3 linked regions of the Parazoarcus communis genome follow. The protein of the gene in region 3 interacts with the protein of the main gene of each other region in a pairwise test. Links are inferred from orthologs where the notes say so. Each region holds a gene or a part of one and is shown on either strand. Other genes may lie near its edges. The genes, in order: grpE, CEW87_RS02020 and groL.

Evidence for each region.
Region 1: the proteins of groL (region 3) and grpE interact in binary tests that used the Escherichia coli proteins (3 or more experiments, as listed by UniProt). The link is inferred for Parazoarcus communis from one-to-one orthologs.
Region 2: the proteins of groL (region 3) and CEW87_RS02020 interact in binary tests that used the Escherichia coli proteins (3 or more experiments, as listed by UniProt). The link is inferred for Parazoarcus communis from one-to-one orthologs.

Annotation. Positions count from the first base shown.
Region 1 is NZ_CP022188.1:2,905,103-2,907,829, forward strand. It holds grpE (nucleotide exchange factor GrpE), read right to left. Parts: upstream 1,787-2,727; coding sequence 1,214-1,786; downstream 1-1,213. Other genes in the region: dnaK (molecular chaperone DnaK), read right to left, coding at 1-1,105; gyrA (DNA gyrase subunit A), read left to right, coding at 1,982-2,727. UniProt on the Escherichia coli protein: Participates actively in the response to hyperosmotic and heat shock by preventing the aggregation of stress-denatured proteins, in association with DnaK and GrpE. It is the nucleotide exchange factor for DnaK and may function as a thermosensor.
Region 2 is NZ_CP022188.1:435,141-438,301, forward strand. What follows is about bases 137-3,065. They hold CEW87_RS02020 (ABC transporter ATP-binding protein), read right to left. Parts: upstream 2,046-3,065; coding sequence 1,227-2,045; downstream 137-1,226. Other genes in these bases: mlaD (outer membrane lipid asymmetry maintenance protein MlaD), read right to left, coding at 137-439; mlaE (lipid asymmetry maintenance ABC transporter permease subunit MlaE), read right to left, coding at 439-1,230; CEW87_RS02025 (pilus (MSHA type) biogenesis protein MshL), read left to right, coding at 2,390-3,065. Also shown: more of mlaD, read right to left, coding at 1-136; more of CEW87_RS02025, read left to right, coding at 3,066-3,161. UniProt on the Escherichia coli protein: Part of the ABC transporter complex MlaFEDB, which is involved in a phospholipid transport pathway that maintains lipid asymmetry in the outer membrane by retrograde trafficking of phospholipids from the outer membrane to the inner membrane.
Region 3 is NZ_CP022188.1:2,415,199-2,418,384, reverse strand. The notes cover bases 115-3,068. They hold groL (chaperonin GroEL), read right to left. Parts: upstream 2,441-3,068; coding sequence 788-2,440; downstream 115-787. Other genes in these bases: CEW87_RS11020 (autotransporter assembly complex protein TamA), read right to left, coding at 2,967-3,068; groES (co-chaperone GroES), read right to left, coding at 2,494-2,784; CEW87_RS11035 (response regulator transcription factor), read right to left, coding at 115-474. In the rest of the region: more of CEW87_RS11035, read right to left, coding at 1-114; more of CEW87_RS11020, read right to left, coding at 3,069-3,186.

The sequences.
Region 1 (2,727 bases), 490 kb from region 3 along the record:
CGTCCGGGTTGACGTCCTTGCGCGGCTCCTTGCCGAAGAATTCCTTAACCTTTTCCTGCACCTTGGGCATGCGGGTCTGACCGCCCACCAGGATGACGTCGTCGATGTCGGAAACCTTGAGGCCGGCGTCCTTGATCGCAACGCGGCAGGGCTCGATCGAGCGCGTGATGAGCTCTTCGACCAGCGATTCGAACTTGGCGCGGGTGATCTTGACTGCAAGGTGCTTCGGGCCGGAGGCGTCTGCCGTGATGTAGGGCAGGTTCACTTCGGTCTGGCTGCCCGAGGACAGTTCGATCTTGGCCTTCTCGGCAGCTTCCTTCAGGCGCTGAAGAGCGAGCACGTCGTTCTTGAGATCGACGCCCTGTTCCTTTTTGAACTCGGTGACGATGTAGTCGATGATGCGCTGGTCGAAGTCTTCGCCGCCAAGGAAGGTGTCGCCGTTGGTGGCCAGCACTTCGAACTGGTGCTCGCCGTCGATGTCGGCGATCTCGATGATCGAGATGTCGAAGGTGCCGCCGCCGAGGTCATACACGGCGATCTTGGAGTCGCCCGGCTTCTTGTCCATGCCGAAGGCGAGGGCAGCTGCGGTCGGCTCGTTGATGATGCGCTTCACTTCCAGACCGGCGATCTTGCCTGCGTCCTTGGTGGCCTGACGCTGGCTGTCGTTGAAGTAGGCGGGCACGGTGATGACCGCTTCGGTGACTTCTTCGCCGAGGTAGTCTTCGGCGGTCTTCTTCATCTTGCGCAGCACTTCGGCAGAAACCTGCGGCGGGGCAATCTTCTTGCCGCGCACTTCAACCCAGGCGTCGCCGTTGTCGGCCTTTGCGATCGTGTAGGGCATCATGGCGATGTCCTTCTGCACTTCCTTCTCTTCGAAGCGGCGGCCGATCAGGCGCTTGATGGCGAACAGGGTGTTCTTGGCGTTGGTAACGGCCTGGCGCTTGGCCGGCGCACCGCACAGAATCTCGCCGTCTTCCGCGTAGGCGACGACGGACGGAGTGGTGCGGCCGCCTTCGGAGTTTTCGATGACCTTGGGCTTGCCGCCTTCCATGACGGAGACGCAGCTGTTGGTCGTGCCGAGGTCGATGCCGATGATCTTGCCCATGATTGTGTCCTTTAGTTCCTGAATTTGTATGAGAGCCGTGCTTGCCGGCTCAGCCTTGATTCGAATATGGGGCGGGGTGGCCGTGTTTCAAGCCACCGGCGCGCCGAATTACGCTGATTCTGCCTTCGAGACCATCACCATGGCGGGACGGATCACGCGGTCGTTCAGCAGGTAACCCTTCTGCAGTACGTTGATCACCGTGTTCGGCTCGGCGTCCGACTCGAGTGCGCCGATGGCCTGATGCTTGTTGGGGTCGAACTTCTGGCCGGCCGGGTCTTCTTCGGTGAGGCTGGCGCCCTCGAATGCAGAGACCAGCTGCTTGAGCGTCAGCTCGACGCCTTCGCGCAGCTTTTCCAGGGTCTGGTTCTCGGTGCCGAGTGCGGCTTCGAGGCTGTCCTTGACCGGCAGCATCGCAGTGGCGAACTTCTCGGCTGCAAACTTGGAGGCCTTGGCGATGTCGTCCTGCGCGCGGCGGCGAACGTTCTCGGTTTCAGCCTTGGCGCGCAGCCAGGCGTCGTGGTGCTCGGAGGCCTTGAGTTCGGCTTCACGCAGGCTCTGTTCGAGGCTGGGCATCACGTCCGGTGCTGCATGCTCGCCGGTCGGGTTTTCCGTCGTGGCGTCCGCGGCGGCCGCCTGTTCGAGTTCCGCTGCATTTTCCGGCGTAGGCTTCTGTTCCTGCATGGATGATCGCTCCCTGTGTTCATCAATCGCCCAACAGCTTGGGGCGTGTGCAGGGATTTCAAGTGCAGGGCAAAGATTTTTTTGCGCGCGAGATGACGTGCTGCTGCAATCGTCTTCTGTCGTCAAGGTAGTGAAGCCCTTGCGCATGCTAAAATTGCACGCTTTTGGTTCAAGCGGGTTTTACCGCCTCAGAGCATGACACAGTTCGCCAAGGAAACACTCCCGATCAGCCTCGAGGAGGAGATGCGCCACTCCTACCTCGATTACGCCATGAGCGTGATCGTGGGGCGCGCGTTGCCCGATGCGCGCGACGGTCTCAAGCCGGTACACAGGCGCGTGCTGTTTGCAATGCACGAGCTCTCCAATGACTGGAACCGTGCATACAAGAAGTCCGCCCGTATCGTCGGTGACGTGATCGGTAAATACCATCCACACGGCGATACCGCGGTGTACGACACCATCGTGCGTATGGCGCAGGACTTTTCGCTGCGCTACATGCTGGTCGACGGCCAGGGCAACTTCGGTTCGGTCGACGGCGACAACGCCGCGGCGATGCGATACACCGAAATCCGCATGGCGCGGATCGGTCACGAACTGCTGGCCGACATCGACAAGGAAACCGTCGATTTCGGGCCGAACTACGACGGCTCGGAGAAAGAGCCGCTGGTCATGCCGGCGCGGATCCCCAACCTGCTGATCAACGGATCGAGCGGTATTGCGGTCGGCATGGCAACCAACATCCCGCCGCACAACCTCGGCGAGATCATCGATGCCTGCCTGAAGCTGCTCGAAGAGCCCGAAACCGATATCGATGCGCTGATCGAGATCGTCAAGGCGCCTGACTTCCCGACCGCTGCGCTGATTTACGGTCTTTCCGGCGTTCATGAAGGCTATCGCACTGGCCGCGGCCGCGTGGTCATGCGTGCGCGCACCCACTTCGA
Region 2 (3,161 bases), 2.0 Mb from region 3 along the record:
TGAACATGAACTGACCGATCAGCTTCTCGAGCACGACTGCAGACTGCGTAATCTGGATGACGTCGCCCCCCTTGAGCACGTCGACCTCCGCCCCCGGTTCAAGTCCGATGTACTGCTCGCCGAGCAGACCGGACGTCAGGATGGTGGCAATGGTATCGCGGGGGAATTCATAACGACTATCCAGTTCGAGCTTGACCACCGCGCGATAGCGCTGCGAATCGAAGCGGATGTCCGCAACGCGCCCGACCAACACCCCCGCACTCTTGACCGGCGCCCGCACCTTGAGCCCGCCGATGTTGTCGAAGGGCGCCTCAACCGCATAGAGCGTCGCGCCACTCAGGCCGGTGAAGTTGCCGACCTTCATTGCCAGAAAAATCAGTGCCGCACAACCCAGCACCACAAACACACCCACCCACAGGTCGAGCGTCGTTCTGCTCATCATTGACCCCGGAACATGAAAGAAGTCAGTACAAAATCCAGCGCCAGAATTGCCAGCGCCGAGCTCACCACCGTGCGGGTAATCGCCCGCGAAACACCTTCGGCCGTCGGATTGCAGTCATAGCCTTCGAACACCGCAATCAACGATACCGCCACACCGAAAACAAAGGATTTCAGCACCCCGTTCAGGATGTCGTAGCGAAAATCCACAGCCGCCTGCATCTGTGACCAGAACGCGCCATCGTCGACGCCGATGAACACCACCCCGATCAGCCAGCCACCAAACACGCCCATGGCAGAAAACATCGCTGCCAGCAAAGGCATCGAAATCACCCCACCCCAGAAGCGCGGCGCAACAACACGCGCAATCGGGTTCACGGCCATCATGTCCATGGCCTTCAACTGCTCGGTCGCCTTCATCAAACCGATCTCGGCCGTAATCGCAGAGCCGGCACGACTGGCAAACAGCAAGCCGGCAACCACCGGGCCCAGTTCGCGCGTCAGCGAAAGCGCCACCAGCACGCCGAGCGCATCGCTCGACCCGTAGCGCTGCAGTGTTTCATAGCCCTGCAGTCCGAGCACCAGTCCGACAAAAAGCCCGGACACCAGAATGATCAGCAGAGACAGCACGCCACTGAAGTAGATCTCACGGATGGTGAGATGCACGCGCCGGATCGACTGTCCCGAGTACAGCAGCATCATGACGAAGAAGCGTGCCACGAAACCGAAGCGCCACACTGCGTCCACCGTCATTGCACCGACGCGCCGCACAAAATCAATGACCGGATTCATCGCACACCCCGATCGAGCAAACTGGACATCGGCGCCGCCGGATAATGGAAAGGCACCGGTCCGTCCGCTTCAGCGTTGACAAACTGATGCACGAAAGGATGCCCGGATGCACGAATTTCGTCCGGCGTGCCCTGGGCCACGATCCGCCCCTCGGAAACGAAGTACACGTAATCGACGATTTCCAGCGACTCATGCACATCATGGGTCACCATGACCGTACTCGCGCCCAGCGCATCGTTGAGCCGGCGAATGAGTTGCCCGACGATACCAAGCGAAATCGGATCGAGTCCGGCAAAGGGTTCGTCGTAGAGCACCAGCATGGGATCAAGCGCCACTGCCCGGGCCAGCGCCACCCGCCGCGCCATCCCGCCCGACAGCTCGGAAGGCATCAGCGCAGCTGCCCCGCGCAAACCCACCGCCTGCAGCTTCATCAGCACGAGGTCATTGATCAGGCCCGGGGGCAACTCGGTGTGCTCGCGCAAGGGGAAAGCCACATTGTCGAACACACTCATATCGGTAAACAGGGCGCCAAACTGGAACAGCATGCCCATGCGCCTGCGCAAGGCGTAGAGGGCAGCGTTGCCGAGCTCGCCAACGTTCTGAGCCTCCACCTCTACGCGACCGCCCGTCGCGCGAATCTGGCCACCGATCAGACGCAGCAGCGTGGTCTTTCCACAACCGCTGCCGCCCATGATTGCCACGACCTGGCCACGATGCACATCCAGGTCGATACCGCGCAAGACTTCTCGCTCGCCATAGGCAAAACGAACGTCGCGCAGGCTGACGAGAGGCGCTTGCGTAGAAGAGGGAGTCACCGGGGGGAAATCTTAGGGTAGTAAAGGCCGGCAGTTTAGCAGAGGAGCGGCGCGCCTCAGGGCAAATCTGTTGCAATGCGACAACGTTCGAAGCGCCCCCACTCCCGACAAGGCCACCCGGAACACGGGTCAGGCAGCCACCCCAGCCACTCCCCCGCCGCCTCCAGCGCGACCTGCCATCTTGACGCGGTGACACGAGAATGTATTATGCTAAAAGCATTCAATTATTCGATATGAATATTTACAAACTCATCCCTGCCATCGTTTGCGCTTCAGTACTGGGCTGCACTCAGACGCTTCCGCGTGCACCGGCGGACACTCATCTGCGCTCCGACACGCCGGACATGAAAACCGAGGCGCTACCGACAGCGCCGGAACCCGCAGCATCCGCGGCAGAAGCCGTCCCGCCCCTCCCAGCCCCCACCTATTCGATTTCGGTCAACCGGGTTTCAGTCGTCGAACTCCTCAACGCGATCGCACGCGACGCCCGACTCGACATCGACATCCATCCGGGCATTACCGGTGTTGTGACGCTCAATGCCTTCAATCAGCCCCTGAGACAACTGCTTACGCGAATCTCGCGCCAGGCCGACATCCGGTTCGAACTCGCAGGCAGCTATCTCGCGGTAATGCCAGACACCCCCTACCTGCGCACCTACCAGGTGGATTACGTCAACCTGAGCCGAAGCATGAGCGGCTCGGTCGCCACCAGCACCCAGATTGCAACCAGTTCGAGCGCGCTTGACGGCAAGCGCAGTGCCGGCGGCAACACCTCTCTCACGCAAATTGAAACCCTGTCGGCAAACCGCTTCTGGGAGTCACTCGAAACCAACATCCGAACCATCCTCCGGGAGCACACCCGGTTCATCCTGCGTCGCCGCTGCGAGGACCGCCGACAGGATTCGTCTGACCGTGACGGAGGCCAGTCTGCCCCCTGCGCCGAACCCGAGCAGGCCGAGTTCGTGATGGTCAATCGTGAAACCGGGGTGTTGATGGTCCGCGCCAACAGCACCCAGCACGAACGCATTGTCGAGTTCCTCGAGCGGGTTCAGACCGCCGCGCGACGTCAGGTCATCATCGAGGCCACCATCGTCGAGGTCGCACTCAGCGACGGAT
Region 3 (3,186 bases):
CTCCAGCAATCCGACTTCGCGCGCGGAGAGTTCGACCATCTGACCATTGATCTTGACCACATGATCGGCCTGATCGTAAGTCAGGTTGCCCACCTCGATACAGCGCGGCTGGCCGGTACCGCGCCGGGTATGAGCACGCACACGGGCCTCGAGCTCGGGCAAGGCGAAGGGCTTTGTCATGTAGTCGTCCGCGCCCGCATCAAGGCCGCGCACACGGTCCTCGACACCGTCCTGCGCGGTGAGGATCAGGACCGGTATTGCAGACTTGCGGCTCCGCAATCGCTTGAGCACCTCAATACCTGGCAACTTCGGGAGTCCGAGGTCGAGAATCAGCAGATCGTAGGGCTGCGAGGCCAGCGCTGCATCCGCGTCTGCACCATTGGCAACATGGTCGATTGCATACCCGCCACGTTTGAGCGCCCTGCCGATTCCGTCGGCGATGACTGGGTCATCTTCCGCGAGAAGAATGCGCATAGGATTCCGGATGTAAGTTGAATGTAAGCGGAACCCATTAAATTCAGTCCCGCTGTTCTCCTTTTACTCGGTCTTCGGGAACGCACGCGTTCAGCAGCGCACGCGTTCCGGGGAGCGTCGCGCGCATGGCGCCGATGCTCCCTGCCGTCTTTTCCTTTCTCCGCGATTATCCCACGCCTGAGTCATTGCGCGTAGCGCTTTGCCCCACGCGCGGTTGCGCCCGCCCGAATCCTCTGAGCCGCAGATCACGACAGGCGAAAAAAAGCCCCGCCGAAGCGGGGCCTTTGAGCTTGACCGTGAGGTCAGCGGGCAATTACATGCCCATACCGCCCATACCGCCCATACCACCCATGCCGCCCATGTCGGGCATGCCGCCACCAGCCTTGTCGTCAGCCAGTTCAGCAACCATGCAGTCGGTGGTGAGCATCAGGCCAGCAACCGAAGCTGCGTTCTGCAGCGCGGTGCGGGTCACCTTGGTGGGATCCAGCACGCCCATTTCGACCATGTCGCCGTACTCGCCGGTTGCAGCGTTGTAGCCGAAGTTGCCTTCACCTTCGGTTACGCGGTTCACCACCACCGAGGGCTCGTCGCCAGCGTTGGAAACGATTTCGCGCAGCGGCTGTTCCATGGCGCGCAGCACGATCTTGATGCCGGCGTCCTGGTCATGGTTGTCACCCTTGAGGCCGGTGAGGTTGGCACGAGCACGCAGCAGGGCAACGCCGCCGCCGGGAACGATACCTTCTTCAACAGCAGCACGGGTGGCGTGCAGTGCGTCTTCGACGCGCGCCTTCTTTTCCTTCATTTCGACTTCGGTCGCAGCGCCAACCTTGATCAGAGCAACGCCGCCGGCCAGCTTGGCCACGCGCTCTTGCAGCTTCTCGCGATCGTAGTCGGAGGTCGCTTCTTCGATCTGAACACGGATCTGCTTGACGCGTGCTTCGATGCGCTCACCGTCGCCGGCACCGTCGATAACGATGGTGTTTTCCTTGCCGACTTCGATACGCTTGGCCTGGCCCAGCTCTTCCAGCGTGCACTTCTCGAGGGTCAGACCCACTTCTTCTGCGATCACCTGGCCGCCGGTCAGGACAGCGATGTCCTCCAGCATGGCCTTGCGGCGGTCACCGAAGCCCGGAGCCTTGACGGCGCAGGTCTTGAGGATGCCACGGATGTTGTTCACCACGAGGGTCGCCAGCGCTTCGCCATCGACATCTTCAGCGATGATCAGCAGCGGACGGCCGGCCTTGGCAACTTGCTCCAGTACCGGCAGCAGGTCACGGATGTTGGAGATCTTCTTGTCGAACAGCAGGACGAACGGGTTGTCGAGGATGGCAACCTGCTTGTCCGGGTTGTTGATGAAGTAGGGCGACAGGTAGCCGCGGTCGAACTGCATGCCTTCGACGACGTCGAGTTCGTTGGCGAGGCTCTTGCCGTCTTCAACGGTGATCACGCCTTCCTTGCCGACCTTGTCCATGGCGCGGGCGATGATCTCACCGATGTCCGCGTCGGAGTTGGCGGAGATCGAACCGACCTGGGCGATTTCCTTGTTGGTCGAGCAGGGCTTCGACAGCTTCTTCAGCTCGTCGATGGTGGCGATGACAGCCTTGTCGATGCCGCGCTTCAGATCCATCGGGTTCATGCCGGCAGCAACGAACTTCATGCCTTCACGAACGATCGACTGAGCCAGCACGGTTGCCGTGGTGGTGCCGTCACCGGCGATGTCGGAGGTCTTGGAAGCAACTTCCTTGACCATCTGCGCGCCCATGTTTTCGAACTTGTCCTTCAGTTCGATTTCCTTGGCGACGGAAACGCCGTCCTTGGTCACGGTCGGGGCGCCGAAGGAGCGCTCGAGCACGACGTTGCGACCCTTGGGGCCGAGGGTGACCTTGACCGCGTTGGCCAGGGTGTTGATACCAGCAACCATGCGCTCGCGCGCGGAATCACCGAATTTGACTTCTTTAGCAGCCATTCTTTAGAACTCCTGAATTATTTCGAATCGAGAATCGTGGGATTGCGGGAGGCTCAGCCTTCAACCACGCCCATGATGTCTTCTTCGCGCATGACGAGCAGTTCGTCGCCTTCGACCTTCACGGACTGGCCGGCGTACTTGCCGAACAGCACCTTGTCGCCCACCTTGACGGCCATCGGACGCACGTTGCCGTCGTCCAGGATCTTGCCGTTGCCGACAGCCAGCACTTCGCCCTGGTCGGGCTTTTCACCGGCGGAATCGGGGATCACGATACCGCTGGCGGTCTTGCGTTCGGCTTCCAGACGCTTGACGATCACGCGATCGTGCAGGGGACGAATCTTCATCGAGTTCACTCCTTAGTACTGTTTAAACTGTGGCGGGACCATCCCGCCGGAAAATTCGCAGTGGTCGCGGCTTGCGCCGGACTGTTAGCACTCACTGCCAACGAGTGCTAATAATAGGGGCGGGGTTTCGCTATTTCAAGAGCGGAGACGGAAGAAAAATTTGCTGCGCCGCAGCGGCGAGCTCAGAACGCGACCGCTACGCCAAAGTGCAGACGCAGCCGGGCGTCGTCGTGGCCCCATGCGAGGTCGATTGCAAGAGGCCCTGCCGGGCTGCGCCAGCGCGCGCCCAGACCGTAGCCGGTGCGCAGTCGGAACTCACTGCGTGAATCCGCGGCATCGCCGGCATCGACGAAGGCCGCAACGCCCCAGTCACGACGAAACCAATGCACGTACTCGCCACTG